Regions from separate parts of the Streptomyces sp. NPDC101178 genome, predicted to be linked through region 1. Evidence: riboswitches for the same ligand, from Rfam matches in the RefSeq annotation. Region 1 holds a riboswitch; the other holds the start of a gene.
The links. A riboswitch is a leader RNA that binds a small molecule or an ion and turns the genes downstream of it on or off. The one in region 1 is predicted to bind glycine.
Positions count from the first base shown of each region.

Region 2: linked by a shared signal. The riboswitch ahead of gcvT (glycine cleavage system aminomethyltransferase GcvT) and the one ahead of gcvP (aminomethyl-transferring glycine dehydrogenase) in region 1 are both predicted to bind glycine.

Region 1 covers NZ_JBIWOZ010000013.1:10,308-25,939, forward strand. The annotation lists gene ACIRR8_RS29280 (DNA polymerase IV) at 1-141, shown strand, start outside; gene ACIRR8_RS29285 (PRC-barrel domain-containing protein) at 63-434, opposite strand; glycine riboswitch at 590-687, shown strand; gene gcvP (aminomethyl-transferring glycine dehydrogenase) at 881-3,766, shown strand; gene ACIRR8_RS29295 (DUF5999 family protein) at 3,862-4,068, opposite strand; gene ACIRR8_RS29300 (hypothetical protein) at 4,384-4,968, opposite strand; gene ACIRR8_RS29305 (glutamate--cysteine ligase) at 5,451-6,956, shown strand; gene ACIRR8_RS29310 (substrate-binding and VWA domain-containing protein) at 7,021-8,811, opposite strand; gene ACIRR8_RS29315 (CPBP family intramembrane glutamic endopeptidase) at 9,008-9,787, shown strand; gene ACIRR8_RS29320 (PhzF family phenazine biosynthesis protein) at 9,807-10,628, opposite strand; gene ACIRR8_RS29325 (MFS transporter) at 10,766-12,013, opposite strand; gene ACIRR8_RS29330 (PadR family transcriptional regulator) at 12,366-12,986, shown strand; gene ACIRR8_RS29335 (SRPBCC family protein) at 13,043-13,480, opposite strand; gene ACIRR8_RS29340 (hypothetical protein) at 13,542-13,757, opposite strand; gene ACIRR8_RS29345 (Clp protease N-terminal domain-containing protein) at 14,013-14,582, shown strand; gene ACIRR8_RS29350 (EamA family transporter) at 14,658-15,632, shown strand, end outside.
Region 2 covers NZ_JBIWOZ010000002.1:274,556-290,187, reverse strand. The annotation lists gene aroC (chorismate synthase) at 1-1,050, shown strand, start outside; gene ACIRR8_RS05440 (shikimate kinase) at 1,047-1,574, shown strand; gene ACIRR8_RS05435 (NAD(P)H-binding protein) at 1,644-2,564, opposite strand; gene ACIRR8_RS05430 (MFS transporter) at 2,796-4,217, shown strand; gene ACIRR8_RS05425 (helix-turn-helix transcriptional regulator) at 4,378-5,262, opposite strand; gene ACIRR8_RS05420 (MFS transporter) at 5,366-6,889, shown strand; gene ACIRR8_RS05415 (L-serine ammonia-lyase) at 6,972-8,357, opposite strand; gene glyA (serine hydroxymethyltransferase) at 8,530-9,789, opposite strand; gene gcvH (glycine cleavage system protein GcvH) at 9,816-10,193, opposite strand; gene gcvT (glycine cleavage system aminomethyltransferase GcvT) at 10,314-11,429, opposite strand; glycine riboswitch at 11,610-11,707, opposite strand; gene ACIRR8_RS05395 (AAA family ATPase) at 11,872-12,636, shown strand; gene ACIRR8_RS05390 (enhanced serine sensitivity protein SseB) at 12,689-13,459, shown strand; gene ACIRR8_RS05385 (enhanced serine sensitivity protein SseB C-terminal domain-containing protein) at 13,686-14,477, shown strand; gene ACIRR8_RS05380 (ABC transporter substrate-binding protein) at 14,711-15,632, shown strand, end outside.

The DNA of each region.
Region 1 (15,632 bases):
CGGATCGACGACCCGGAGCTGAGCCCGGCCGACCCCATGCCGCTGGTGCGCGACCCGGTCGACTACTCCTCCTGGCCCGCCAGCCTGCCGAAGTCACGGTCGGGTCCGGTCTCCTCGGCGGGCGGGGAGTCAAGCCCGTAATGGCGGTAGAGCTGCAGCTCCTGCTCCGGGGAGAGGTGCCGGCCGACGCCGAAGTCCGGGGCGCCCTTGATCAGCGCGCGGTCGAAGGGGACCCGCAGCGTGTCCTCGACGAACTCGCTGGGTTCCAGCGGGACGAAGGCGTCCCGGCTGAAGAGGCCGGTGCGGACGGCCGCCCACTCGGGGACGCCCGTCGCGTCGTCGAGATAGACCTCATCCACCGTTCCGATCTTGGCGCCCTTGCGATCGAACGCCTTGCGGCCGATCAGGCGGCGCGGATCGATGTCGGTCTGCACGTGGCCTCCCACTGGTCGCTTCTGCTCAAGGGGTTTCCCCGGCCGCTTCACGAGGGTCCCTCTCGCTCCACCAGCACCAGACAAGTGCAGATCCGTGGCGTCGGCCACTCGAGGACTCCACGGGGATGGCCGCTGGTAGGCTGGCAGGTGGCTGCTGACCCCGTGCGGGAGAGTCCTCCGGTGCAGAATCCGGAGGCGCCGAAGGAGCAAATCCTCCCCGGAATCTCTCAGGCCCCCGTACCGCACGGACGAGGTCACTCTGGAAAGCAGGGCGGGTTCGTGCCGGCAGATGCCGGGACGGATCCGACCCTCACCGACGGTGAAAGTCGGCACGCCTCCGGGCGCGCCGGTGAAGCTCTCAGGTTGAGATGACAGAGGGGGAGGCCGTTCGGGCACCCGCGCCGTGGTGCCCCTCGCAGGTCGTGACAGACCAGGAGGCCTCCACCATGACCCCCCGTCGCACTCCGCTCTCCCAGCTGGAGCAGGGCATTCCGTTCGAGCAGCGCCACATAGGGCCCGACGCCGAGGCCCAGGCGAAGATGCTCGCCCAGGTCGGCTACGGCTCCCTCGACGAGCTGACCGCCGCCGCGGTGCCCGACGTGATCAAGAGTGCGGAGGCCCTGAACCTTCCCTCGGCCCGCACCGAGGCCGAGGTGCTCGCCGAACTGCGGTCGCTGGCCGACCGCAACAAGGTGCTCGCCCCGATGATCGGTCTCGGCTACTACGGCACCTTCACGCCGCCCGTCATCCTGCGCAACGTCATGGAGAACCCGGCGTGGTACACGGCGTACACGCCGTACCAGCCGGAGATCTCCCAGGGCCGCCTGGAGGCCCTGCTGAACTTCCAGACGATGGTCGCCGACCTGACCGGACTGCCCACCTCCGGCGCCTCCCTGCTCGACGAGGGCACCGCGGCCGCCGAGGCCATGGCGCTCGCCCGGCGCGTCGGCAAGGTCAAGAACGGCGTCTTCCTGATCGACGCCGACACCCTGCCGCAGACCATCGCCGTCATCCAGACCCGCGCAGAGCCGACCGGCGTCGAGGTCGTCGTCGCCGACCTCAGCGACGGCATCCCGGCCGAGATCGCCGAGCGCGGCGTCTTCGGCGTCCTGCTCCAGTACCCGGGCGCCTCCGGTGCCGTCCGCGCCATCGAGCCCGTCATCGAACAGGCCCACGGACTCGGCGCGATCGTCACCGTCGCTGCCGACCTGCTGGCCCTCACGCTGCTCACCTCGCCCGGCGCGCTCGGCGCCGACATCGCGGTGGGCACCACCCAGCGGTTCGGCGTCCCGATGGGCTTCGGCGGGCCGCACGCCGGCTTCATGGCGGTCCGGGAGAAGTTCGCCCGCTCCCTGCCCGGCCGCCTCGTCGGCGTCTCCGTCGACGCCGACGGCAACAAGGCCTACCGCCTGGCCCTCCAGACCCGCGAGCAGCACATCCGCCGCGAGAAGGCCACCAGCAACATCTGTACGGCACAGGTGCTGCTCGCCGTCATGGCCGGGATGTACGCCGTCTACCACGGCCCCGACGGGCTGCGCACGATCGCCCGCCGCACCCACCGCTACGCCGCGATCCTCGCCGAGGGCCTGTGTGCCGCCGGCGCCGACGTCGTGCACGGCGACTTCTTCGACACGCTGACCGTCAAGGTGCCCGGCAAGGCCGCGGACATCGTCGCGGACGCCCGCGAGCGCGGCGTCAACCTCCGCCGCGTCGACGCCGACCACGTCTCCGTCGCCTGCGACGAGACCACCACCCGGGCCCAGCTCTCCGCCGTCTGGGCCGCCTTCGGCGCCGACGCCGACATCGAGGCGCTGGACGGTTCGGCCGCCGACGCGCTGCCCGAGGCGCTGCTGCGCTCCGACGACATCCTGACCCACCCGGTCTTCCACCAGCACCGCTCCGAGACCGCGATGCTGCGCTACCTGCGCAAGCTCGCCGACCGCGACTACGCGCTGGACCGCGGCATGATCCCGCTCGGCTCCTGCACCATGAAGCTGAACGCGACCGCCGAGATGGAGTCCATCACCTGGCCCGAGTTCGGCGCGCTGCACCCCTTCGCCCCGGCCGAGCAGGCGCAGGGCTTCCTCACCCTCATCCGCGAGCTGGAAGAGCGTCTGGCGGAGGTCACCGGTTACGACGCCGTCTCCATCCAGCCGAACGCCGGCTCCCAGGGCGAGTTCGCGGGCCTGCTCGCCGTGCGCGCGTACCACCGGGCCAACGGCGACGACCAGCGCACCGTCTGCCTGATCCCGTCCTCGGCGCACGGCACCAATGCCGCCAGCGCCGTCATGGCGGGCATGAAGGTCGTCGTGGTGAAGACCGCCGACGACGGCGAGGTCGACATCGCGGACCTGCGGGCCAAGATCGAGCAGTACCGCGACGAGCTGGCCGTCCTCATGATCACCTACCCGTCCACGCACGGGGTATTCGAGGAGCACGTCGCCGACATCTGCGGCGAGGTGCACGACGCGGGCGGCCAGGTCTACGTCGACGGCGCCAACCTCAACGCGCTGGTCGGGCTCGCCAAGCCCGGCAAGTTCGGCGGCGACGTCTCGCACCTCAACCTGCACAAGACGTTCTGCATCCCGCACGGCGGCGGCGGCCCCGGCGTCGGCCCGGTCGGCGTCCGCGCGCACCTCGCCCCGTACCTCCCCAACCACCCGCTCCAGCCCGCCGCGGGCCCGGAGACCGGCGTGGGCCCGATCTCGGCCGCCCCGTGGGGCTCGGCGGGCATCCTGCCGATCTCGTGGGCGTACGTGCGCCTGATGGGCGGCGAGGGGCTCAAGCGGGCCACACAGGTCGCGGTGCTGGCCGCCAACTACATCGCCAAGCGGCTGGAGCCGCACTTCCCGATCCTGTACAACGGCCCGGCCGGACTCGTCGCGCACGAGTGCATCGTCGACCTGCGATCGATCTCCAAGGCGACCGGCGTCTCCATCGACGACGTCGCCAAGCGTCTGATCGACTACGGCTTCCACTCGCCGACCATGTCGTTCCCGGTGGCCGGCACGCTGATGATCGAGCCGACCGAGAGCGAGGACCTCGCCGAGCTCGACCGGTTCTGCGACACCATGATCGCGATCCGCGCCGAGATCGAGAAGGTCGCGTCCGGCGAGTGGAGCGCGGACGACAACCCGCTCGCCAACGCCCCGCACACCGCCGCCGCGCTGGGCGGCGACTGGGACCACGGCTACAGCCGCGAGGAGGCCGTCTTCCCGGCCGGTGTCTTCGCCGCGGACAAGTACTGGCCGCCGGTCCGCCGTATCGACGGTGCCTTCGGCGACCGCAACCTTGTCTGCTCCTGCCCGCCGCTGGAGGAGTACGACAACTGACGCTCAAAGGCTCACGCCTGACACGCGTCGGGGCCGGTGCGGGGATCTCCCCGGGCCGGCCCCTTCTCCGTACAGCTGGTCCCTTACGTTCGCCCTCAGGCGGCCTTCACCACGCGGCCTGCCGCCAACGGCCGGTGCGGTGCGATGATCTGCCCGTCCGGCAGCAGCTCGCCGGTGTCCTCGAAGAGGAGGACGCCGTTGCACAGAAGGCTCCAGCCCTGTTCCGGGTGGTGGGCCGTCAGGCGGGCCGCCTCCCGGTCGGGGGAGTCGGCGGTGGGGCAGGGTGGCTGATGCTGGCACATGGATGGGTTCTTTCGCTGCGTCGAGTCGAGTGTCCTGCGGCTGGATGAGTGGTTCATGGCCGCCCCCGTATCAGTCGGTCCGGTCCCAGTGTTGCCCTACGGGGGTGATTCCGCAGGGATTTCGCGGCAGCTCCCCTACTCCTCTCATGACGCGTCACCCGCGCGGACGGTTCACCGCAACTGCACTGTCCCTTCGGGTGGTTCGGGGTGGCCGGACCGGGCTAGTCCGAGTGGGTAAGAGGGAGCCCCCGCGGTGGCCCGTTCCGCCGAGGGGCGTACCGGTCACCGCGGGGGCCTGTCCCTCCCGGCCGCCGGTCAGGCCGAGCTGAGCAGCGGTCCGGGTGCCACGCGCAGGGTCATGACGGGCAGCAGATCGGCGACCCGGTGCGGCCGGTGCGCGGCGATGCCCGGAGGCGCCGGTGCCAGCGGCACCAGGACGTCGGCCGGGGCGAGCACCCCGGTGGAGGCGTCGTCCTCCGTGTCGTCGTGCAGCCAGAGGGTGAGCATGTACAGCTCCGGTATGGAGAGAAGTCTCGCCTGGTACGTGGTGGCGGAGGCCTCGGCCTGGCGGACCGCCAGCTCCGTCGAGGCGAGATAGGGGCCCTCGAAGAAGTGCGAGAAGCTCCAGCCGTCCGGCGTGAGCATGGTGTCCGCGGCGGCGATCGCCCGGTCCTCGCTCCGGATCAGGAAGCGCCAGGCCGCCAGACGGGTTCGGGGTGCGGTTCTGGTCGGAGCGATCCGGTCCAGGACGTGTACGGGAAGCGGCAGTTCGGGGCTGAGCGGTCCCTGGGCGGACCGGAGGGCGGACGTGCGCGCCTGACGGACCGCGGTGGGGGAACCGAGGGCCGCGAGAACACTGCGCAGGGCGGGCGCGGGAGCCGGGGGGACATGCAGCGGCATAGTGGGTCGCCTCTCACTTGGAGACACGGTGATGCGTGGGCGGGTGCAGACGGCGCTGTCGGCGTGCGGGGCCAGAGGAGGCCGATGGCGGGCCGGTTGCGTCAACTCTCTGCCTCGTCAGGCGGAGTTTATACGACACGTGTTCACACAGTGTTTCCGCTAGCTGCCGGGGATATTTCGCGCAAGGCGACATCCGGACTTCGGAATGCGGGTTTCCTGGTGATTTGATCGGCCGCTTTCCGCCCCGGCCTGCGCCTCTTTCTGTGGAGCGGTAGGCCGAAACTCATCGGTCATTCCGCCACGCACTCCCCGGCCGAAAATGCCGCTCGCCGCGTGCCCCCGGAATGTGCCCCCGGTCTCCTTCACCCAGCCTAGCGGGTTTCCGGAGGGCTGTGGGGCGTTACGGATCACTCCCACTGGGCATTATCGATCGTGATGCGCGGCCCGGTCGGCGGGCCGACCACTGGAGGAGGGACCCCTCGATGGGGGAGAAGGTCGTGGCGGGAGCCGTTGACCTGTCCGATCGGCAGGCATACCGGACCAAGCTCAACCAGTGCCTGGAGGGGCTGGGCAGACTGCTGGAGGAGCGGAGGTTCGACCGGCCGCGAAACCTGATGGGGCTGGAGATAGAGCTGAATCTCGCCGGCTCCGACGGTCTGCCCCGGATGATGAATCAGGAAGTGCTCCAGCGCATCGCGAGCCGGGATTTCCAGACCGAACTCGGGATGTTCAATCTGGAAGTAAATATCGTTCCGCACCGGCTCGGCGGCCGGGTATTCGATCAGCTCTCGGAGGAGTTGCGGACCGGTCTCGCCTACGCCCACCGCAAGGCCGGTGAGGTGGACGCGGGGATCGTCATGATCGGAATCCTCCCGACGCTCGGCGAGCACGACGTGGTCTCGGCGAATCTCTCGGACGTGGACCGCTACACGCTGCTCAACGATCAAATGGCGGCGGCCCGCGGCGAGGATTTCACCCTGGATATCGAAGGCGTGGACCACCTGGTCTGCTCCTCGCCCTCGATCGCGCCCGAATCGGCCTGCACCTCGGTCCAGTTGCACCTCCAGGTGACCCCGGCCCGGTTCGCGGACGTGTGGAACGCGGCGCAGGCGATCGCCTCCGTCCAGATCGCGCTCGGCGCCAACGCCCCGTTCCTCTTCGGCAAGGAGCTCTGGCGGGAGTCGCGGCCGCCGCTGTTCCAGCAGGCCACCGACGTACGGCCGCCGGAGCTGGCGAACCAGGGGGTGCGGCCCCGGACGTGGTTCGGGGAGCGGTGGATCTCCTCCGCGTACGAGCTCTTCGAGGAGAACCTGCGCTACTTCCCGCCGCTGCTGCCGATCTGCGAGGAGGAGGAGCCGCTGCGGGTCCTGGACGAGGGCGGCGTGCCGGAGCTGGCCGAGCTGGTCCTGCACAACGGGACGGTCTACCGCTGGAACCGCCCGGTGTACGACGTCGCCGACGGTGTCCCGCACCTGCGCGTGGAGAACCGGGTCCTGCCGGCCGGGCCCACCGTCACGGACGTCATCGCCAACGCGGCCTTCTACTACGGGCTGGTCCGGGCGCTCGCCGAGGAGTCCCGGCCGCTGTGGAGCAAGCTGCCCTTCGAGGCCGCCGCCGAGAACTTCACCGAGGCCTGCCGCCACGGCATCGAGGCCGAACTCCTCTGGCCGCGACCGGGCCGCGCCGGCGGACTGGCCAGGATCCCCGCCGTACAGCTCGTCCAGGAGGAGCTGCTGCCGCTGGCCGCGGCCGGGCTCGACGCCTGGCAGATCGAGCCGGCCGACCGGGACCGGTACCTAGGGGTCATCGAGGAGCGCTGCAAGCGCCGGGTCAACGGGGCCTCCTGGCAGGTCGCCACCTACCGCCGGGCACTGGAGGCCGGACTCGGACGGGAAGCGGCACTGGCGGCGACGACCCGGCGCTACGCCGAGCTGATGCACGCGGGGGAGCCGGTGCACACCTGGGCGGTGGGGTTCCCGGCGCCCTGAGGCACGTTCGTAACGTGGCGTGCTTCCGTACGGGAGTGAGGGCGGCCGGGTCCCCGCGCCGCCCTCACTCCTGGGCGGCGCGGCCGTTCTGGCCGGCGGCCATGATGGCCTGGAGGATGACGGCCTGGATCTCCGCCGGGTCGCTCACCTCGTAGCCGTCGCCGCCGGTGACCCGCGCGATCTCGGCGACCTCCTCGCGGTCGGCGTCCGGGCCCACCGCGATGGCGATGATCGGGACCGGGCGCTCGGGGTCGGCCAGCTCCTTGAGGCGGTCGATCAGCCCGCTCCGGGAGATGCCGTCGTCGTCCTGGTTGGAGCCGTCGGTGAGGATCACCAGAGCGTTGAACTTGCCCTTCACGAAGGTCGACCGGGCCTCTTCGTACGACGCCAAGGCCGTGTCGTACAGCCCGGTCGCCCCACCCGGCACCGGCTGCAGCCCCGCGAACGCCGCCGACAGCTTCTCCCGGTGGGTCGAGCCGCCCTGGACCGGGTCGCCCAGCCGGCGGGTCTCCATGACCTTGCGGTAGTCCTTCGCGCCGTCCAGAGTCGTGGCGAACTCCCACAGGCCGATCTCGTCGTCCGGAGTGAACTGGGCGAGCGCCTGGATGAGCGACTCCTTCGTGACGTCCATCCGCGACAGGCCGCGTCCCGGCACCGGCGTGGCCATGGAGCCCGAGGCGTCGACCACCGTGGTCAGCCGGGCGCTCTGGACGGTGATCGTCCACATCCCCAGCATCTCCTGGAGCTGCTTCGCCGAAGGCGGTTCGGCCGCCGAAGTGGCGTACGGCTGCGGTGACCTGCCGCCCGCCGACGCCACGACGGTGTCCTCGGCGGCTCCGCTCGGCGGCCGGAACCCGTGCCGGGCGAAGACGTCCCGCGAGCTCTTGTCGTTGAGCAGGGTCATGAAGCGCAGGGCCGCGCGGGACTGGGCGAGGGTCAGCTTCTCCTCGTCGACCAGCGTGTACGGGTAGTCGAGCAGCGGAGTGCCGTCCTTGGGGTAGAAGAGGTCGAGCTTGCCGCTGCCGGTGGCCTCCGCGTTGTGGGTGAAGGCCGCCTGCTCGGATATGAGGACGGCCTGGTTGCGTCTCGGATTGCCCTCCTCGGCACCCGTGCCGCTCCGCGCCAGCGTCTCCAGCACCTGCGCGTCACTGTCCGACATCCGCTCGGCCAGCACCTTCGCGGTCTCCGCGACCCGGGTGTCGCTGTCCCCGCCCTGCTGCGCGGAGGAGCCGCCGATGCTGGTGAGAGCGAGGAGGCCGGTGGCGCTGCGCGCCGGATCGGCCGCACCGAGGCGGACCTTGTCCGCGGTGAGAGCGGCGGTGACGACCTCGGCCCAGGAGTACGTCTGCTCCGGCCAGCCCAGCCGCTTCGAGGCGGCCGGCACCATGGCGAGGGCCACCGGCGAGGAGGCCACCGAGTCCGAGGGCGAGATCGGCGTGCCGGCGCCGAGCCCTTCGGCCCGGTCCAGCCACAGGTCGGAGTCGGGCAGCCAGACCTGGAAGTCCGGGGCCTCGGCGCCGCTCGCGAGAGTGTCGGCGACCTTGTAGGAGTCGCGGGCCACGATCTCCACGTCCAGGCAGTGGCCGTCGGATCTCACCTCGTCCGCGAGGGCCTGCTCGGCGATGTCCCGGACGGCCGGCGCGATGTCCGGCGAGGCGGCCAGGGTCAGGCGTACGGCGGAGTCCTCGCACGACTCGGAGAACGACCACAGGCCGCTGTTGACCGCCACCCCCGTTCCCGCCGCCACCGCGAGGACGAGCAGCGTGGCGATGGCGATGGTGCGCCGCCGGCGCCGGGGAGACGTGCCCCCGCGTTCCTCCGGCGCGTGGGCGTCGGGCAAGCTGTGGCGTCCCATGTCGGTGGTGCCCCCCTGAAGACGAACGATGAACGGTGAACAAGGAAAAGGGGGACCGCACCATCGGCAATGGTGGTCGTCCCCCGGCCTGTCGCGCATGATCTTCGTACCTGCATTCGAGACCCTAGCGGGACGGTGGGCGGGATGAGACGCGATTGCAGAACAAAAGGCAGGTGGACCGGTGGAGGTGGGGCGCGTGGCTGATTCTTATCCCCAAGAGGGCGTATCACGAAGGATCTTGCGGTCGGAGACGGTGCTGGTCCTGGCACTCTCGCTGGGCGCGAGTGCGGTCTCCGCGCTCATCAGTTTTGTCGGATCGCTGACGAAACCGGGGGGCTTGAAGGACCAGGCGGCGACGCTGAACGGTTCGTACGCCCCGGGCCGTCCATGGCTGGATCTGGCTTGGCAAATGTTCGGGATCGCAACGGCCCTGGTGCCGGTGGCGCTGGTGGCGCACCTGCTGATCAGGGAGGGCGCCGGGCTGCGGACGATCGGATTCGACCGGACCAGGCCCTGGTTCGACCTCGGTCGCGGGACGCTGATCGCGGCGGGCATTGGCAGCGCGGGGCTCGCGTTCTACCTGATCGCCCGCGCGACCGGCTTCAACCTCACCGTCGTACCGGAGTCGCTGCCCGACGTCTGGTGGAAGTTCCCCGTGCTCATCCTCTCGGCGGCGGAGAACTCCGTGGTGGAGGAGGTGATCGTCGTCGCGTATCTGCTGCGGAGGCTGGACCAGCTCGGCTGGACCCCGATGGCCTCGCTGGTGGCCAGCTCGGTGCTGCGCGGCTCGTACCACCTCTACCAGGGCATCGGCGGCTTCATCGGCAACATGGTGATGGGCGTCGTCTTCGTCCTGCTGTACCGGCGCTGGGGCCGGGTGGGGCCGCTGGTCGTCGCCCATACGCTGCTCGACATCGGGGCGTTCGTCGGGTACGCGCTGCTCGCCGGGAAGGTGGACTGGCTGCCGACGCTGTAGGGACGGCCTGTTCCAGGGCTCAGAGGGTGGTCAGCAGTTCGCCGTCGATGACGGTGACCGCCGCGCCGGTCAGCAGGGTGCGTTCGCCGCGCAGGGCGGTGTGTACGAACCCCGAGCGGGCCGAGGCCTGCAGCCCGGTGAGGTCGTCGCGGCCGAGGCGGGCCGACCAGAACGGGGCCAGCGCGGTGTGGGCGCTGCCGGTCACCGGGTCCTCGTCGACGCCGACGCCGGGGAAGAAGCCGCGCGAGACGTAGTCGTAGCCGCGCGTGGGGTCCTCGGCGGCGGCCGTGGCGATGACACCGCGCCGCGAGTGGGCCACGAGGGCGGCGAAGTCCGGGGCCAGAGCCCGTACGGTCGCCTCGTCGCGCAGCTCGACGAGCAGGTCGCCGATGTGTTCGCCGGTGTCGTGGACGGAGACCGGCTCCGCTCCCAGCGCCTCGGCGAGGCCGGGCGGCGCGGTCTCCTCGCGCAGCGGTGCGGTGGGGAAGTCGAGGGTGAGGGAGCCGTCCGGGTGGGCGGTGGCGGTGAGGATCCCGCAGCGCGCGGTGAACCGTACGGTGCCGGTGGCCCGGCCGGTGGTGTGCAGGACGTGCGCGGTGGCGAGCGTGGCGTGGCCGCACATGTCGACCTCGGTGGCCGGCGTGAACCAGCGCAGCGCCCAGTCGGCCTCGCCGCCGGGCGGCAGCGGGTGCGCGAAGGCCGTCTCGGAGAGGTTGACCTCGGTGGCGATCTCCTGGAGCCGTTCGGCGTCCGGGAAGGCGGCGGTCTCCAGCAGGAGGACGCCTGCGGGGTTGCCGGAGAAGGGGCGGTCGGTGAACGCGTCGACGATACGAATCCTCATGGGGCGACCGTAGAACGGCGGCACGGCCACGGACCAAGGCCAATCGCGGGTTCCTGGCCTCCTTGTCCGCCGGGCGCGCTTCGACGGCTCAGGAGCAGCGGGCGCGGCCGGGGCGGCCAGGGCGGGTGTGGACCACCTCATACCGGGAGCTTCCGTCCCAGGCGTACGAGTGGTGACGCGGCCATGACGGCCGGGGACAGCATCATCCCCGCGGCCGCCACCAGGAGGCCGGTGCGCAGCCCCCACTCCTGTGCGAGGACACCGCCGACGAGTGAGCCGAGCGGGGTGAGGCCCATGCCGGCGAAGGTGATCGTCGCGGCCGCGCGGCCCTGCATCCCGTCCGGCGTGACGGCCTGCCGTACCGACATGACGGTGACGTTCACCAGCTGGCCGAAGGTCCCGAACACGAAGTTGACCGCCAGGAGCGCGGGCACCGTCACCGCCGACGAGCCGTGCAGGGCGGGCACCCAGAGCAGGGCGCCGTTGCCGAGCACCGCGGCGGACACCAGCACCACGCCATGGCCGTACCGTCCGGGCAGCCGCGCGGCCAGGACCGACCCGAGGAGCGCGCCCGGGCCGGTCGCCGCGAGGGCGAGGCCGATGGTGGCGCCCGGCAGGTGCAGTTCGCGGGGGAGGAAGAGCAGGTAGACGGTCATCGTGGCGGCGAAGGAGAACTGGAAGGCCGCCGAGGCCAGGCACACGGCCCGCAGCAGGGCGTGCCCGGCGACGAAGCGGAGGCCCTCGCGGATCCGCGGGGCGCGTTCGTGGTGGTGCGGTACGGACTCGGCCCGGCGGATCCGCCGGAGGGATACGAACGACACCGCGAAGAAGAACGCCCCTGAGGCCACGGCGACCGGCGCCGCGAGCGCCGACACCAGCGCGCCGCCGAGGGCGGGTCCGCCGATCTGCGCGGCGGACCGGCTGCCCTCCAGCGCGCTGTTGCCCTGGAGGAGCTGGTCGCGCCCCACCAGCCGTACGAGAGAGGCCTGATAGGCCACGTCGAAGAGGACGGACAGCGCTCCCACGGTGAAGGCCACCACGAACAGCGCGGGCAGACCGAGCAGCCCGAGGAGACCGGCCACGGCGGCCGCGCCCAGCACCATCGCGCGGGCGGCGTCCGTCAGGACCATCACCGTGCGGGCCCGCCACCGGTCCACCCAGGCACCCGCGAGGAGCGAGAGCAACAGGATCGGCGCCTGCCCCACGGCACGGAGGACGCCCAACTGGCCCGCGCCGGCGTGCAGCGTCAGGACGGCGACGAGCGGGAGGACGACGAGCGTGGTGTGTTCGCCGAGCTGGGAGGCGCTCTGGCCCGCCCAGAGTCTGCGGAAGTCGGCATCCCGCCACACGGAGGAGCGCGCGGCGGAGGGTGAGGAGGACGGCACGGAAACCTCTGGAGTCGCCGGAACGAGGACCGCCGGCCCGGCGCGCGGAGGCGCACCCGGGCTTCGGGCGGGGTGAAGGGCTCGCTGTGCCGCGATCTCAGGGGCAGCACGCGATGACGGGCCGGACCCGGCCTACGGCGTCAACGCGCGCTCGGACGACCGGGCATGCCTCACCGCTTTCCTCGTGGGCCACTCGTGGCCCCGAACGCTAGCGCTCGGCGGCGAGAGGTGAAAGGCGATTGCGGCCACCGCCCAGGGTGTGGGCGCCCACAGGGGCAGCGCCTTGCCAGCCGATAGCTTCCGATATATCGTTGAAGTATCACGACAGATCAACGATGGAAGGAGCGTAGCGATGCGTTCACACGGATACGAGCACGGGCATGAGCACGGACCGGGGCATTACGGGCCCGGCCATCACGGTCATCACGGTCGAGGTGGTCACGACGGCCGCCGTGCCGCCTTCGGGCCGTTCGGGCCGCCGTTCGGTGGCGGGCCCTTCGGTGGCGGGCGTGGCCGGGGCGGCGGTCGGGGGAGGGCGCGGCGCGGTGACGTGCGGGCGTCGATCCTGGCCCTGCTGAAGGACCGGCCGATGCACGGGTACGAGATGATCCAGGAGATCGGCGAGCGCAGTGGCGGGGCCTGGAAGCCCAGCCCCGGTTCGGTCTACCCGACGCTCCAGCTGCTGGAGGACGAGGGGCTGATCGTCAGCGCGAGCGAGGGCGGCAAGAAGCTGTTCACGCTCACCGATTCCGGACGTGGTGAGGCCGAGTCCGGTCCCGAGGCGCCCTGGGAAGGGGCCGGGCGCGGTGCGGACTGGGAAGGCGTGAACGAGATCCGCCAGGCCGGATTCGGTCTGATGGAGGCGTTCGGGCAGGTCTGGAAGACCGGTTCGGCCGATCAGCGGCAGAAGGCGCTGACCGTCATCAACGACGCCCGTAAGAAGCTCTACCTGATTCTTGCCGACGAGCACTGAGCAGGCGTTGTGGCAGGGGTCCCGCTACCGGCGGGACCCCTGCCGCGTTCGTGCGGTCAGGGCGTGACCAGGCCGTCGAGCTTGCGCAGGGACTCCTGGAGCGCCGCCGTCGCCGAGTCCTTGAGTTTGCCGCCCATCAGGGAGACCGCCGCGCCGGCGAACTCGCCCTCGATGCGGACCGTGGTGGCGGCCCCGTCCGGCGAAGGCGCCAAGGAGTAGCGCATCGCCAGGTTGACCCCCATCGGGCCCTTGCCCCGGGTCGTCAGCAGCCGGCCGTCCTCCAGCTCCGCCACCGTCCACGCCACTTCGGCCGGGAAGCCCATGAGCTTCATGTTCTCCTCGTAGGTGGCCCCGGTCTCCAGCGCCGCCGGGCCGCCCTTGGGGAAGCTGGTGTGGGTGGCGTTCCACTGGCCGTACGACGAGAAGTCCGTCAGCTGCGCCCAGACCTTCTCGGCGGGTGCCTCGATGCGTGCCTCCGCGCTGACTTCGGCCATGCGACCACCTCTGCTTCCTCCGGTTACGGTGCGCGGAAGGTAACGGCAGCCGCTCCAACATTCAATGCTGATGTGCCGTCAGGTTGGTCGGGGCCGCCGGTTCCGCCCGCCAGATCTCCGCCGCGTCGAACCGGTCCGACGCGCGCGGGTGCGGGCCCTCGTCATGGCAGTGGAAGGCGGTCCAGAACAGATCGGCGGGCAGCGCGTCGTCCGGTGCGTACACGCGGTAGACGTACTCCATCCCGTCCCGGGCGAGCAGGGCGACCATCCAGAACAACCGTCGTTCCCCTTCCTCCCGAAGCCGATGCGTGCTGATGCGTGCTGTCGTCTGAGGGACGTGGGCGCGGGTGCGGCGGTTGCCCGAGGGCGCGCGGCGCAAGGCGGCGCGCCCCTTGGGGGCGATGGTTGTACGCCGCGGCCCGATCTCATCCGCAGGGATGAGGGGTCGCTCCGGTGTGCCCACCTTGGGTGGGACGCGCGAATGGGCCGCTCCGCCGATGCTTCGCCGCCCGGGGACTGATGGGGTGGAGTAGTGCAAAACCGGACGCCGCGGATCCCCGAACAGCCTGCGCCGAACCCCGTCGGATCCCTCAGTTTCCCCAGTCCCGACGGTCCCGACGCCAGATTCACCGTCGAACTGGCCTCGGTGGTGACCGGGGCGCGCCGGCGTGCGCTGCGGGACGGTGACCGGCAGATCGACACCGCCCACCTTCTGCACTCGCTCATCGAGAGCGATCCCGAGGTCCGCGAGGCCTTCGACGGCGGACCGCAGCTCGCGAAGGTCCTCGGCTACCTCGTGCAGCGGAGCATCGGTTACGGGCTCCGCTGGCAGGGCTCGGTGGAGGATTCCGGGGCCGTTCCCGTCGTACGGGATCCGGCTACGGAGGGCTGGTCGCCGGCGGCCGTCACCGCGATGGAGGACGCCCTGCGCCGTGCCGGACGGCGCGGGGAGCCGCGCGCCGGCGGGCTGGACCTCCTCGCCGCACTGGCCGCCGACGGCGAGTCCCGTGCGGTGGAGGTGCTGGGCCGGGCGGGCGTGGACGCGCGGTGGCTGTCTGGCCGGGCGGTGGAGCGTACGGCGGAGGCGTCCGGGCTGAGGTGAGCCCCGGTTCGAGGTCGGCGTCTCGACAGGTGTCACGGAGGTGACGGTCCTGTCGGCTGCTGTCATGATGTGCCGATGCACGCGTCTCGGGGTACTCAGAAACGAAGCGCCGGCCTGGGGCTCGCGCTCCTTTCGGCCTTCGCTTTCGGCGGCTCGGGAGTCGCCGCCAAGCCACTGATCGAGGCGGGGCTCGACCCGCTGCACGTGGTGTGGCTACGGGTGGCGGGCGCCGCCGTCATCATGCTGCCGGTCGCCTGGCGCCACCGGAACCTCGTACGTGAACGGCCCGCGCTGCTGGCCGGGTTCGGGCTCTTCGCCGTGGCCGGGGTCCAGGCGTTCTACTTCGCCTCGATCTCCCGCATCCCGGTCGGGGTGGCCCTCCTGGTCGAATATCTCGCTCCCGCGCTGGTCCTCGGCTGGGTCCGGTTCGTCCAGCGCAGGCCCGTCACCCGGGCCGCGGCCCTCGGTGTGGTCCTGGCGGTCGGCGGCCTCGCCTGTGTCGTCGAGGTCTGGGCCGGGCTCAGCTTCGACGCCCTCGGCCTGTTGCTCGCCCTCGGCGCCGCCTGCTGCCAGGTGGGCTACTTCGTCCTCTCCGACCACGGCGGCCAGGAGGGCAGGGGCGAGGACGGCCGGCGGGCCGAGCCTCCGCATCCGCTCGGCGTCATCTCGTACGGACTGATCGTCGGCGCCCTGGTCCTCACCGTCGTGGCGCGGCCGTGGGGCATGGACTGGTCGCTGCTCGGCGGTGGCGCCGGGATGGACGGCACCGTGGTCCCCGCCTGGCTGCTGCTCGGCTGGATCGTGCTGATCGCCACCGTGCTCGCGTACGGCACCGGCGTCGTCTCCGTCCGCAGGCTCTCGCCGCAGGTCGCCGGGGTCGTCGCCTGCCTGGAGGCGGTCATCGCGACCGTGCTGGCCTGGGTCCTCCTCGGCGAGCACCTCTCCGCCCCGCAGCTCATCGGCGGTCTCGTCGTGCTGGCCGGTGCGTTCATCGCCCAGTCGGCCGCCCCGAAACCGCCGTCGGGGCCGGTTGCCGCGGGTACGGGCGCG
Region 2 (15,632 bases), on a different contig from region 1:
TACGGGCGCGGTGCCCGGATGAAGTTCGAGCAGGACGAGGTCACCTTCCTCGGCGGCGTACGCCACGGCCTCACCATGGGCTCCCCGGTCGCCGTCATGGTCGGCAACACCGAGTGGCCCAAGTGGGAGCAGGTCATGTCGGCGGACCCGGTCGACCCCGCCGAGCTCGCCGGCCTGGCCCGCAACGCCCCGCTGACCCGTCCGCGCCCGGGCCACGCCGATCTGGCGGGGATGCAGAAATACGGCTTCGACGAGGCCCGGCCGGTCCTGGAGCGCGCCAGCGCCCGGGAGACCGCCGCCCGGGTGGCCCTCGGCGCGGTGGCCCGCTCGTACCTGCGGGAGACGGCCGGGATCGAGATCGTCAGCCATGTCGTGGAGCTGGGCGCAGCGCGGGCTCCGTACGGGGACGTGCCCCGGCCCGGCGACGTGGAGCGGCTCGACGCGGACCCGGTGCGCTGCCTGGACGTGGACGCGTCCAAGGCGATGGTCACGGAGATCGACCAGGCCCACCGGGACGGCGACACCCTGGGCGGCGTCGTCGAGGTCGTCGTTCACGGCGTACCGGTCGGCCTCGGCTCGCACGTGCACTGGGACCGCCGGCTGGACGCGCGGCTGGCCGCCGCGCTGATGGGCATCCAGGCCATCAAGGGGGTCGAGGTGGGCGACGGCTTCGGGCTGGCCCGGGTGCCCGGCTCGCTGGCCCACGACGCGATCGTGCCCACCGCCGACGGCATCCGGCGCGCCTCCTGCCGCTCCGGGGGCACAGAGGGCGGCCTGACCACCGGTGAACTCCTGCGCGTACGGGCCGCGATGAAGCCGATCGCCACGGTTCCGCACGCCCTGGCCACCGTGGACGTCAGCACCGGCGAGGCGGCCGTCGCGCACCACCAGCGCTCGGACGTGTGCGCGGTGCCGGCCGCCGGGATCGTGGCGGAGGCGATGGTGGCCCTGGTCCTGGCCGACGCGGTGGCGGAGAAGTTCGGCGGCGACAGCGTGGCCGAGACCCGTCGTAACGTCTCCGGCTTCCTCGCCCACCTGGAGATCGCATGACCTCCCCCCTGGCCGTGCTCGTCGGCCCGCCCGGCGTGGGCAAGTCCTCGGTCGCACGGATCCTCGCGGCGCGTACGGGCACGGCGGCCCGTGACACCGACCGGGACATCGAGCGGCTGACCGGACGGTCCGTCAGCCAGATCTTCGCCGAACGGGGCGAGCCGCACTTCCGCGCCATCGAGCACGAGGCCGTCCGCGCGGCGCTGCACCAGCACTTCGGGGTGCTCGCCCTGGGCGGCGGGGCCGTCGTGCACGCGGGGACGCGCGCGGCGCTGCGCGGGCTGCCGGTGGTCTTCCTGGACGCCACGCTCGCGGACGTCCGGGAACGCCTGGGTGCGGACGACTCCCGTCCGCTGCTGCGGGACGACTTCGCCGGCCGGTGGCTCGGCCTGATGTCCCGGCGGCGCCCGCTGTACCTGTCCGTGGCCCGGGTCGTGGTGTCCACCCACGGGCGCACCGCGGCGCAGGTCGCCTCTGTGGTGCGGTCCGAGCTGGCCGCCGCGTCGGTGGGGGTCCCGTCATGACCGCCGTCCGCATCCCCGTCGCCGGGAGCGCCGGGAGCGAACCGTACGAGGCCGTCGTCGGGCGGCGGCTCACCGGCGAGCTGGTCCGGCCGGCCGGGGCCGCGCACCGGGCCGCCGTGACCCACCCGGCGGCGTCGGCGTACGGAAGGCGGCGCCATGACGCCGGGCCCACGCCCGGAACGTACCGGGCTCCCGGCCGATCGCTTCCCGTACCCCGTGGTCCACGGCGCTCTTGGCTCCCCGGGCCTGCCGGTCCGCGCTTTCGAGGAGCGCCGCCGCGAGGGCGTCGGGGTAGCGGGCGCGCCACCTCGCCAGGGCCTCCGCCTCGGTCAGCTCCTCATGGCGTACCGGCCGGCCCAGCACCTCCGCGAGCTGCGCGGCCTGCTGCCGGGCCGACAGGGGGGCCGGGCCCGTCAGCGCGTACGCCCGTCCCGCGCACCCGGGGGAGGTCAGGGCGCGGGCCGCCGCCGCGGCCACGTCCCGGGGGTCGACGCAGGAGTTGGCGGAGGAGCCGTGCAGCGTACGTACGACGCCTTCCTCGCGTACGGACCGCGTCCAGTCCAGGCAGTTGGACATGAAGGCGCGGGGGCGCAGCAGCGTCCAGGACAGCCCGGACGCCCGGACGCGCTCCTCGCACGCCCGCTGCCACCGGGTGATCGCGTCCTGCGCCCGGGGGTCGGCGACCGCGAGGGCCGAGACCTTCACGACGTGCCGGACCCCGGCCCGGCGCGCGGCGGTGAGGAGGTGCTCGTCGTGGGTGTCCCGCAGGGGGTCGAACGTCACCGCCAGGAGCGCGTCCGCCCCGGCCAGCGCCCGTGTCAGGGATGGGACGTCGTCCAGGTCCGCCTCGACGGCGAGGCCGGGCCCCGGCAGGCGGGCCGCCGCCCGTTCCGGGGAGCGGGTCAGGCAGCTCAGGTCGTACCGCGGGGCGAGGAGGCGTGCCACCTGGCCCCCCACCGTTCCCGTCGCACCCGTGAGCGCTATCCGCACGAACTTCTCCTCTCCACGGCTCCATGACTATCACCGGATCTGGCAAAGGAGCGGTCGCTATGCCAACATAATAATAGGCACTATGTTTCTTGCCGGGCGGTCGTTCCCCTCGTCGCTCAGCGGCCCGGCCGCACTCACTCTGGAGGAAGTACGTTGACCACACACAGCACAACACCCCGCCGGGCCTGGTTCGGCTTCACCCTGGTCCTCAGCCTCGTCGGGCTGGTGGCGATGGACAATTCGGTGCTCTACCTCGCGATGCCGAGCATCAACGACGCGATCTCGCCCAGCGCGAGCCAGGCCCTCTGGATCGTCGACATCTACGGATTCGTGGTGGCCTCGCTTCTCATCGCGTTCGGCAACCTCGGCGACCGGCACGGCCGGCTCAAGTTCCTGCTCGGCGGCGCGATGCTCTTCGGCATCGGATCGGCGGGCGCCACGTTCGCCACCAGCCCGGAACTCCTCATCGCCTCGCGCGGGCTGATGGGACTCGGCGGCGCGACCCTGCTGCCCTCCGGCCTGGCGATCGTCAGCCACCTCTTCCCCGACGTCAGGCAGCGGGCCCGGGCGATCGGCATCTTCGCGGCCACCTTCGCGGCGGGCTTCGCCGTCGGCCCGGTCGCCGGCGGTCTGCTCCTCGACCGCTTCTGGTGGGGCTCGGTGTTCCTGATCAACCTCCCGGTCGTCGTGGTCTTCCTGGCCTTCGCCCCGAAGCTCCTGAAGGAGGTCCGCGAGGCCAGGCCCGGCCGGGTGGACGCGCTGAGCGTGGCGCAGTCGGCGGTCGGCATCCTGCTCGCCGTCTACTCCGTCAAGGCCGCGGCGGCGGAGGGGTTCTCGGTCGAGCAGCTGGCCATCGGCGCGCTGGGCATCGCCATCCTGGTGTGGTTCGTACGCCGGCAGTTCACGCTGGAGGAGCCGCTGCTCGACCTCGGCCTCTTCCGTGACCGGGTCTTCACCGTCGCCGTACTGACCGGGCTCCTCTCCTTGGTGGCCTGGGCCGCGGCCGGCTACCTCAGCGGTGTCTACCTCCAGTCGGTGCTCGGCTTCACCGTGCTCACCGCGGCGTTCCTCGCCCTGCCGGGCGCGGCGGTGCTCACCGTGGCCTGCATCGGCACGGCGGGCGTGGTCGACCGGATCGGCAAGCGGGCCGCGCTGATCGCCTCGCACTTCTTCATCGGCACCGGACTGCTGCTGCTGATGTTCACCGGCTCCACCGCCGGTGCGGCGCTGTACATCGCCTCCACCGTCATCGCGGGCGTCGGCTACGGGTTCTCCTTCAGCCTGGTCGCGGAGACCGCCGTCGCGGCGGTGCCCGCGGAGCGGGCCGGTTCGGCCGGGGCCATCGCGGAGATGAGCAACGAGCTGGGCGGCGCGCTCGGCATCTCCCTGCTCGGCTCGCTCGCCGCGTTCTTCTTCCGCCTCCTCGGCCCCGGCACGGCGGGCACGCTCGACACCACCCTGTCCACACCCGGCCTGTCCGACGAGAGCGCCGCGCAGGCCAAGGACGCCTTCGTCACCGGCCTGCACGCGGCGATCGGCGTCGCGGCCGCCCTCACGCTCGCGCTCGGCGTCCTCGCGGTCCGCTGGCTGCCGCGCGAGGAGCGGAACACGGAGCCCGAGACCCCGGACCGGCAGGAGCAGACGGTCTCCTGAGCACCCGGAACCCGCGTGTCACGAGCACACGGAACCGCCCCGCTCCGAGCACCCGGAACCGCCCCGCTCCCAGCACGCGAAACCGCCCCGCTCCTTTCCGTACGGACGCCCCCGGCCCCACCGCGGGCGTCCCCGGAAGGAGCGGGGCGGTTTCAGCGCCTCAGCGCCGCTCGGCCCGTACGAGGGCCGAATCCGGCTCGTCACCCCGGCCGCTCTGCTGGTTCAGCACACGCAACGCGTCAGCGGAGGTCGTGTCGTTGGGCGTGTAGATCTCGACCCGGTGGTCGGGGCTGTCGGGCTGGAGCCACACCTGGTAGTCGACGCTCACCGCCCCCACGGTGGGATGCTGCAGATGCATGGCCCCCGTCGTGCAGTCGGAGACGTCACCCGTCGCCCACATCGCGCCGAAGTCCGGGCTGCTCATGGTGAGTTCGCCGATCAGCCCGGCCAGCCGGGCATCCGTCGGATAGCGGCCCGCGGTGAGACGCAGATAGGCGACGTGGACCTTGGCGAGGTCCGGCCAGTTGCGGTACATGTCGCGGGTGTGGGGGTCGAGGAAGAACATCCTGGGGATCGACGGACGCCCCTGCGCGTTCCGCGGGGCCTCGAAGGGGATGTGCTCGGCCACCAGCGCGTGCCCGGTGCGGTTCCACGCGAGGACGTCGCCGCGCCGGCCGAGCACCACCGCCGGCGTGGCATCGCCCAGCGACTCCAGGAGGGTCAGGACCCGCGGGTGGGGCTCCTCGGCGGGCGGATCCCCCAGACCGGGCTTCACCGACTGCCGGGCGAGATTGTGCAGATGGACGGTCTCCACCTGGTCGAGCCGGAGCACCCGGGCGAGCGCGTCGAGCACCTGCTCGGAGGCGGTCTCCGCCTGCCCCTGCTCCAGACGCGTGTAGTACCCCGCGCTCACCCCCGCGAGCTGGGCGAGCTCTTCCCGCCTGAGGCCGGGAACCCGGCGGGAGGTGCCGTAGGTCAGCAGACCGATCTCCGCCGGCGTGACCCGGTCACGGCGGCTCTTCAGGAACGTACCGAGGCTCTCCATGTATACGAGCGTAGGGCGCTCGCCCGCTCCGTGGGTGTACCTGTCGGGTGTACCCACACCATGGGGATGGCTGCCGGCCCCGCCGTGCCCGAGGGTCGGCACCATGACTCGACAGCAAGCGAACGACGCACCCGGACTGCGATCCTGGCTGGGGCTCGCGGTGATCCTCGGACCGGTTCTCCTCGTCTCCATGGACGGCTCGATCCTGTTCCTGGCGATGCCCCGGATCAGCCAGGCCCTCTCGCCCACCGCCGACCAGGCGCTGTGGATCCTGGACATCTACGGCTTCGCCGTCGGCTCCCTGCTCGTCGCCTTCGGCAGCATCGGCGACCGCTACGGCCGGCTGAAGCTCCTGATGATCGGCGCGACCGTGTTCGGACTCGGCTCCGCCGGGGCCGCGTTCGCACCGACCCCCGAACTCCTCATCGCCTGCCGGGCGCTCATGGGCGTGGCCGGTGCGACCCTGCTGCCCTCGGCGCTGGCCGTGCTGAGCGAGCTCTTCCCCGACCCCCGGCGCAGGGCCCAGGCCATCGGCATCTTCGCCGCGGCCTTCGCGGCCGGCTTCGCCATCGGCCCGGTCGTCGGCGGCGCCCTGCTCGGCTCGTTCTGGTGGGGCTCGGTCTTCCTCGTCAACCTCCCCGTCATCGTCGTGTTCCTGGTCTTCGCACCGGTCCTCCTCCGCGAGGTCCGGTCGGGCGGGACGGGCCGCGTCGACCCGCTCAGCGTCGTGACCTCCGCCGGAGGCCTGCTGCTCACGATCTACGGGATCAAGCACCTGGCCGCCGACGGGATCTCGGCCCTCCCGGTCATCACGGTGATCGCCGGCATCGCCGTACTGACCTTCTTCGGCCTGCGCCAGCGGCACCTCGACAACCCGCTGATCGACTTCTCCCTCTTCCGCGACCGCGTCTTCACCATCGCCATCATCACCGGCCTGCTGCCCCTGGCCGCATGGTCGGCGGCGGCGTATCTGTCCGGCATCTACCTCCAGTCCGTGCTGAACCTGAGCGTCCTGCACGCGGCGCTCCTGGCGCTCCCGGGCGCGGCGGCCCTCACCCTCTCCTGCATCATCACCCCGGCCGTCGTCGAGCGCATCGGCAAGCGGGCCGCGCTCCTCATCTGCCACTTCTCCATCGCGGGCGGCCTGTTGATGCTGCTCCCCACCACGGTCACCGGCGGGATCGGCTGGTACATCGCCTCGACCGTGATCGCGGGACTGGGATACGGCATCTCCTTCGCCGTCGTCGCGGACACCGCGGTCGGCGCGGTCCCCGCGGAGCGGGCGGGTTCGGCCGGCGCGATCGCCGAGACCAGCAACGAGATCGGCAACGCCCTGGGCATCGCGCTCCTCGGCTCCCTCGCCGCGCTGCTCTTCCGCCTCCAGGGCCCGGACCTCGCCCCCACCCTCGACGAGACCCTCCAGCTGCCCTCCCTGCTCCCGTCCGCCATCCAGGACGCGAAGTCCGCGTTCGTCACCGGCCTGCACGTCGTCGTGGTCGTGGCGAGCCTCCTGCACGCCGCCCTCGGCACGGCCGCCCTGCGCTGGCTCCCCAGGTCGGCCCCGAAGGAGCAGCCCGCCGAAGCTCACGAGCAGCCCGCGGAGGAGCGCATCGCGAGCAGGCAGTAGCTCCGGAGCCTCTCCGCCGGGTGGACGGGAAAGGCCCTGACCGCGCTGAAAGCTATAAAAGCGCTGGTCAGGGCCGCTCGGCCTAGCACTCGATGATGTTCACCGCGAGCCCGCCGCGGGCCGTCTCCTTGTACTTCACGGACATGTCGGCCCCTGTCTCCTTCATCGTCTTGATGACCTTGTCCAGCGAGACCTTGTGGCTGCCGTCCCCCCGCAGCGCCATCTTCGCCGCCGTGACCGCCTTCACCGCCGCCATGCCGTTGCGTTCGATGCACGGGATCTGGACCAGGCCGCCGACCGGGTCGCAGGTCAGGCCCAGGTTGTGCTCCATGCCGATCTCGGCGGCGTTCTCCACCTGCTCGGGGGAGCCGCCGAGGACCTCGGCGAGGGCGCCGGCCGCCATCGAGCAGGCCGAGCCGACCTCGCCCTGGCAGCCGACCTCGGCGCCGGAGATGGAGGCGTTCTCCTTGAAGAGGAGGCCGATGGCGCCGGCGGCGAGGAGGAAGCGGACGACGCTGTCCTCCTTCTCCGCCTCGGTGCAGCCGTGGGCCGCGAAGTTCATGTAGTAGTGCAGGACCGCCGGGATGATGCCCGCCGCGCCGTTGGTGGGGGCGGTGACCACGCGGCCGCCCGCCGCGTTCTCCTCGTTGACCGCCATCGCGTAGAGGGTGATCCACTCCATCGCGTGGGCCTGCGGGTCGCCCTCGGCGCGCAGCTGGCGGGCCGAGTTGGCGGCGCGGCGGCGGACCTTGAGGCCGCCGGGGAGGATGCCCTCGCGGGACATGCCGCGCGAGACGCAGGCCTGCATGACCCGCCAGATGTCCAGCAGCCCGGAGCGGATCTCCGCCTCGGTGCGCCAGGCCAGCTCGTTCTCCAGCATCATCGAGGAGATCGAGAGGCCGGTCTCGCGGGCCAGGCGCAGCAGCTCGTCGCCCGTACGGAACGGGTGCCGCAGGGCCGTGTCGTCCGGGACGATCGGGTTCTCGCCGGCCACCGCGTCCTCGTCCACCACGAAGCCGCCGCCGACCGAGTAGTACGTCTTCTCCAGGAGCGGGGCGCCCTCGGTGTCGTACGCGAAGATCGTCATCCCGTTGGCGTGGTACGGGAGCGCCTTGCGGCGGTGCAGGATCAGGTCGTCGTCGAAGGCGAACGCGATCTCGTGCATGCCGAGCAGGTTGATCCTGCCGGTGGAGCGGATCGCCTCGACCCGAGCGTCGGCGGACTCGACGTCGACCGTCTGCGGGGACTCGCCCTCCAGGCCGAGCAGGACCGCCTTCGGGGTGCCGTGGCCGTGTCCGGTCGCGCCGAGGGAGCCGTACAGCTCGGCCCGTATCGAGGTCGTGTGCGCGAGCAGGCCCTCGTTCTTCAGGCGGCGCGCGAACATCCGGGCGGCCCGCATCGGGCCCACCGTGTGGGAGCTGGACGGGCCGATGCCGACCGAGAAGAGGTCGAAGACCGAGATGGCCACGGGAGGACTCCTTGGGGGGTTGGAAGACGCCGTTGTCTGCCTGGGCGGTGCGGGGACAAGCGGGGCAAGCGGGGTGAAAATTTCAGACCGGGGGCAAGGAACGGGGCACCGCGCTCACTCTCCTCAGTGTGCGCGGTGCCCCGTCACGATGCGCGGAACCGCAGGCCAGGCGCTACTTCAGGCCGGGGTACAGCGGGAACTTCTCGGCCAGCGCGACCACGCGGGCCTTGAGGTCGTCCGCGTCGTACGACGGCTTGAGGGCGGCGGCGATGATCTCCGCGACCTCGGTGAACTCCTCGGTGCCGAAGCCGCGTGTGGCCAGCGCCGGGGTGCCGATCCGCAGGCCCGAGGTGACCATGGGGGGACGGGGGTCGTTCGGGATGGCGTTCCGGTTGACCGTGATGCCCAGCTCGTGGAGCCGGTCCTCGGCCTGCTGGCCGTCCAGCTCGGAGTTGCGCAGGTCGACCAGGACCAGGTGCACGTCGGTGCCGCCGGAGAGGACGGAGACGCCGACCTCGGTGACGTCCGGCTGGACCAGGCGCTCGGCCAGGATCCGCGCGCCGTCCAGGGTGCGCTGCTGGCGCTCCTTGAACTCCTCGCCCGCCGCGACCTTGAACGAGACCGCCTTGGCCGCGATCACGTGCTCCAGCGGGCCGCCCTGCTGCCCAGGGAAGACCGCCGAATTGATCTTCTTGGCGAGCTCCTGGGTGGAGAGGATCACGCCACCGCGCGGACCGCCGAGGGTCTTGTGCGTGGTGGTGGTGACGACGTGGGCGTGCTCCACCGGGTTGGGGTGCAGCCCGGCCGCGACCAGGCCCGCGAAGTGCGCCATGTCGACCATGAGGTACGCGCCGACCTCGTCCGCGATGCGGCGGAAGGCGGCGAAGTCCAGCTGCCGCGGGTAGGCGGACCAGCCGGCCACGATCAGCTTCGGCTGGGACTCCTTGGCGAGGCGCTCGACCTCCTCCATGTCCACGACACCGGTCTCGTCGACGTGGTACGGGACCACGTTGTAGAGCTTGCCGGAGAAGTTGATCTTCATGCCGTGGGTCAGGTGACCGCCGTGGGCCAGGTTCAGGCCCATGATCGTGTCGCCCGGCTTCAGCAGCGCGAACATCGCGGCGGCGTTCGCCTGCGCACCGGAGTGCGGCTGGACGTTGGCGGCCTCGGCGCCGAACAGGGCCTTGATCCGGTCGATCGCGATCTGCTCGACCACGTCGACGTGCTCACAGCCGCCGTAGTAGCGGCGGCCGGGGTAGCCCTCGGCGTACTTGTTGGTGAGGACGGAGCCCTGCGCCTCCATGACCGCGACCGGAGCGAAGTTCTCCGAGGCGATCATTTCGAGGGTGGACTGCTGGCGGTGGAGCTCGGCGTCGACGGCGGCGGCGACGTCCGGGTCCAGCTCGTGGAGGGAGGAGTTCAGAAGCGACATCAGGGGGTCCCTTAAGGTCTCAGATCTCAGTTGCCGGAGAACGCGGTGTACTCGTCGGCGGAGAGCAGGTCGGCCGGCTCGTCCGTGACGCGCACCTTGAACAGCCAGCCGCCCTCGAAGGGAGCGGAGTTCACCAGCGAGGGGTCGTCCACGACGTCCTGGTTGGCCGCCGTCACCTCTCCGGTCACCGGCGAGTACAGATCGCTGACGGACTTGGTCGACTCCAGCTCACCGCAGGTCTCGCCTGCGGTCACCGTGTCACCGACCTCCGGAAGCTGGGCGTAGACGACGTCACCGAGCGCGTTGGCCGCGTACTCCGTGATGCCGATCGTGGCCACGCCGTCCTCGACGGCCGACAGCCACTCGTGCTCCTTGCTGTACCGCAGCTGCTGGGGGTTGCTCATGACCTGAATTCTCCTGTACGCGGGGGAGTGCTGATGAACGGTGGTCTTACGGGGTGAGACGGAGGTACGTCACTTCCGTGACGCCCGGGTGGAGCGAGAGGCCCGGTTCCTTCCGGGATATCACTTCTGGCGCTTGTAGAACGGCAGCGCGACGACCTCGTACGGCTCGTGCGTGCCCCGGATGTCCACGCCCACGCCCCCGGTGCCCGGCGCGGCGAAGGCCGCGTCCACGTACGCCATGGCGATCGGCTTGCCGAGGGTGGGGGAGGGGGCTCCGGAGGTGACCTCGCCGATCACCTTGCCGTCCGCGACGACGGAGAAACCGGCTCGCGGGACCCGGCGGCCCTCGGCGATCAGGCCGACCAGCTTGCGCGGCGGGGCGCTCTCGGCGCGCTCGGCGGCGGCCTGGAGCGCCTCGCGCCCCACGAAGTCGCCCTCCTTCTCGAACTTCACGACCCGGCCGAGGCCCGCGTCGAACGGGGTCAGCGCCGTCGTCAGCTCGTGCCCGTACAGCGGCATGCCCGCCTCCAGGCGCAGCGTGTCCCGGCAGGAGAGGCCGCACGGGATCAGGCCGTGCGCCTCGCCGGCCTCGCTCAGCGCGCGCCACAGCCGCTCGGCGTGCTCGGGCGCGACGAAGAGTTCGAAGCCGTCCTCGCCGGTGTAGCCGGTACGGGCGATCAGCGCAGGCACCCCGGCGACCGTGCCCGGCAGGCCCGCGTAGTACTTCAGCCCATCCAGGTCGGCGTCGGTGACGGCCTTCATGATCGCGGGCGACTCCGGACCCTGGACCGCGAGCAGCGCGTACGCGTCCCGGTCGTCGCGCACCTCGGCGTCGAAGCCGCCGACCCGCTCGGTCAGCGCGTCCAGCACGATCTGCGCGTTGCCCGCGTTGGCGACGACCATGTACTCCGTCTCGCCCAGGCGGTAGACGATCAGGTCGTCCACGATCCCGCCGTCCTCCTGGACGATCATCGTGTAGCGGGCCCGGCCGTTGCCGACGGTGGCGATGTTGCCCACCAGCGCGTAGCTCAGGAAGGCCGCGGCCTCGGGACCGGTGACGGTGATCTCGCCCATGTGCGACAGGTCGAAGAGCCCGGCCCTGGTCCGTACGGCGTTGTGCTCGTCGCGCTCACTGGCGTACCGCAGGGGCATGTCCCAGCCCGCGAAGTCGGTCATGGTGGCGCCGAGCGAGCGGTGCAGCGCGTCGAGGGCGGTGAGACGGGGGGCAGTGCTCATGGGCATGGCTCCAGGGCATGACGACGTCAGGACGGAAATCCTCCCCATCTGTCATCGGAACCTGAGAGGTTCGCCGATAGCCCCTGCCGGGGTATGCCCCGGGTAGCGGGGCGCCCTGGTCACAGGGCTCGGCTTGCACCTTGGGTGGAGCCGCCGGAGCGGCCCGCTTTTCAGATCTGCCTCATCCACGCGGTACGGGGCCTGAGAGATTCAAGGGAGGATCTTGCTCCTTCGGCGCCCGGCTCACACTGTGGCCGGAACTCTCCCGCGCGGATTCGAACGGCCGGTATGCAGTTGGCGCGGTCATCATCGCACGCATTGCGCCCCCGTGGGGAGGCCGGTCCACAACGGGTGGATGAACGGCGATGACGGTTGTGGAGCCTTGCCCTTTCTTTACACTTCAGGATCAGGCGTGGCCGGCCCGACAGCAGGGGGATGGGCGATGACGTTGCAGCGGTCGGTACCGACCGCGGGACTCGCGGACGGCGCGATGCCCGCACAGCCGGGCGCCCCCGCGCGCGAGCTGCCCGAGCGGGCCGGAGCGCCGGTACGGGAGCCGGCCGCGGCGCCCGGCGCATCCGTACAGGAGCTGCTCACCGCGCCCGCGCCGGGGGTACGTGATCTGCGCGGGCGCGCGGACCACACCCCGTACAGCCTCGATTTCACCCCCGGCGACATCGTGGTCGTCTCCGGGCTGCCCGGCGGCGGCAAGTCCACCATGATCCGGCGTGCGGTGGCCGGCCACGCCATCGACTCGCAGAACACCCGCGACCGCTGGGCCGCCGCCCTGCCCCGCTTACTCCCGTACGCCCTCTACCGCCCCCTGGTCCGCGCCGCCCACTACCTCGGGCTCTGGGCCGTGCTGCGCTCCGGCGCCTCGGTCGTCGTCCACGACTGCGGTACGCAGACCTGGGTACGGAACTGGCTCGCCCGGCACGCCGCGCGCCGGGGCCGCACCCTGCGCCTGCTCCTGCTGGACGTGGACCCGGAGACCGCCCGCCAGGGCCAGCGCGAGCGCGGCCGGGGCGTCTCCGGTTACGCCTTCGCCCGGCACCGGCACGCGGTGGGCCGGCTGATCCGCGACACCGAACGCGGCGCGCTGCCCGTCGGCTGCGCCTCGGCGGTGCTGCTGGACCGGGAGGCCGCGACCGCGCTGGAGCGGATCACCTTCACAAACGCCCACGACCCGGCCGACCACTCCGGTTAGGGTTCTGGCCGGAACAACGCCAGCGACGACAGCCGAGAGAGGCACAGAGGCAGTGGAGATTCCGGCACCGGCCCAGGCGCACCCCCAGCACGCGTGGCCCGCCAACGAGCTCGAAGAGGTCCTGACCGCCTCCCTCGGCATCGCCGACGCGGGCGGCCGCCTGGTCGAGGTGCTCGGCCGCAGCTCGGTCTGGGTGCCGCTGCCGAACGGCGGCTCGCCCGCCAGCGCCGACCTGGACCTGCCGATGATGGACATCGACGGCGCCGCGTACGTCCCCGTCTTCAGCTCCGAGGGCCAGTTCCTCAGCTGCGTCGGCAGCCACATGTCCTTCGCCGTCGCGCCCGCCCGCGACTTCGCCCGCGGCCTGCCGCCGCAGGTCGGCATCGCGGTGAACCCGGGCGGCGCGGTCGGCATCCCGCTGCCGCCGCCCGCCGTCGCCGAGCTCTGCCGGGCCGGGCGCACCGCGCTGGACGGTCCCGCCAGCGGCGGCCGGGTCAAGCTGTACGAACCGGACTGGCAGCACGACCCGGTCGACTTCCTCACCGCCGTCTCCGCCGAGTTCGAGGCCACCGGCGTGGTCTCCACCGCCCGCCGCGCGCTCGCCAGCATCGAGGGCGGCGACCCGGTCCTCTTCGTCGGCGTCGAGTTCGCCACCTGGGACGGCGCGGGCCAGAGCGCCCCGATGGAAGCCCTGGGACGGGCGCTCGGCCGCGTCGAGGTGCCCTGGCCGGTGAACCTGGTCCTGCTGGACGTGGCCCAGGACCTGGTCGGCGACTGGATGCGCGAGAAAGTACGCCCGTTCTACCGGCGCGAAGGCCACTGAACGTACGGCGCGAAAGCCACCGGGCATACCGGGCGAAAGCCGCCGGACGTGCGGCGCGAAAGCCACCGGACGTACCGCGCGAAGCCACCGGCCGCGCGGTGATCGCGGGCGCCGGCCGACCGTGGCGTCAAGTCGGTGTCAGAAGTGGCGCATAAGCTGGTTTGATGGCGGGGCCGCTCCCGTGTGCCCGGGAGCGTCGACGGATCGATGAGGGGCGGGACCCAGGGTGAGTGCGTCAGGCACTGCGGCGGCCGGTCAGGTCGAGCACATGCTGCGCCAGGTCAGCCCCGGGCGTTACGACGCCTACGAGGCGCTGCTCGCGGCCCTCGCCGACGGCCGCATCTGGATGCTGCTCTGGCACGGCACGGCCGGCTCACCGGACGCGCAGTACGGCTCCATGGAGGTCGAAGGACTCGGTTACGCGCCGTGCGTCACCTCCGCGCAGGAGCTCTCCGCCAGCGGCTGGAGCCGTTCCCACGAGCTGGTCTCCGGCCGGGAGATCGCCCGCGCCCTCTTCCCCGACCGCTGGGGCATCTGGCTCAACCCGCACGCGCCCGGCGGCGGCGTCGGCATCCCCTGGCTCGATCTGCGCCGGATCTCCACCGGCCTGGACCGGCTCCCCGCCGGACCGCTCCGGCTGACCGAGCCCGCCGTGGAGCTGCCGCAGTTCTACGCCCAGCTCACCCAGAACGCCCACCGCACCCCGGCCGTCCGCTCGCTGCGCCGCGCCTGGGTGCACCCCGCCGTCGGTGTCCCGTACCTCGCGATCGGTCTCGATCTGTACGACACCGGGCGGGAGTCCGTCGACGCGGTGCGGGCGATGATGCGGCAGTCGGTCGGCGCGGTCCCCGACGGGCTGCCCGTCTCCACCGTCGCCATGTCCGACGAGTACGACCCGGTCGCGATGTGGCTGCGCGCCAACACCCGCCCGTTCTACGACCGCGAGCCGCACGCCCCGGCAGGCCCGCCGCCGGCCGCTGCCCCCGGCTACGGATACCCGCCGCAGCAGCACCGCTGACCTGCGGGTCCGTCCGCCGTCACCGACCCGCCGCAGGAGACCCCCCGCTCCGAACACCCGCGGATTTCCGGCGCGTTAACCGGGCGCGGAGGGATGTCCCGGAACTGGGCGGTTTGTTAACTGTCCGGGTCTCGACTAGGTATCACCGCTATCCGGACTGTTCTCTTGCGATGTACCCCGTCTGTAGTGTGCGGCCATCAAACCTCACCACATGGCGAACCAGGGGTGGACCCATGCGCATATTCAAGTCCCGGGCTGTCCGGGCGATCACGACAGCGGTCGCTGTCGGTCTGATCGCCACGGGCTGTTCCAGCGAGCGGGACACCGACGGAGCCAAGGGGGGCGACAAGGACACCTTCGTCTTCGCCGGATCCGGTGACCCCGGCTCCCTCGACCCGGCCCTCGCGAGCGACGGCGAGACGTTCCGCGTCACCCGCCAGGCGTTCGAGGCGCTGCTGGAGCACGAGCCCGGCGGCAGCAAGCTGGTCGGCGGACTCGCCGAGAAGTGGGAGGGCGACGCGGCCGGCAAGGTCTGGACGTTCAACCTGCGCCAGGGCGTGAAGTTCCACGACGGCGAGGCGTTCAACGCCGCTGCGGTCTGCGCGAACTACGACCACTGGTTCAACTGGAAGGGCACCTACCAGTCCAGCGCGGTCTCCTACTACTGGCAGAGCATCATGGGCGGGTTCGCGAAGAACGAGGACGCCGAGGCGCCCAAGGCGAACTACAAGTCCTGCACCGCCAAGGACGAGAACACGGCCGTCATCGAGGTGAACGAGCCCTCGGCGAACCTGCCGGGCGGATTCTCCCTCCAGGCGCTCGCGATCCACTCGCCGAAGGCGATCAAGGAGTACGAGAAGCAGGACGCGTCCGCCAAGGGCGACGCGATCACGTACCCCAAGTACAGCCAGGAGGCCGGCACGGTCGCCGGCACCGGCCCGTACAAGATCGTGAAGTGGAACAAGGGGAACAAGGAAGTCTCCCTGGAGCGCTTCGACGACTACTGGGGCGACAAGGCCAAGGTGAAGAATCTGGTCTTCCGCACCATCTCCACCGACGAGACCCGTCGCCAGGCGCTCCAGGCGGGTGACATCGACGGCTACGACCTGGTCGCTCCCGCCGATGTGACGACGCTGGAGAAGCAGGGCTTCGAGG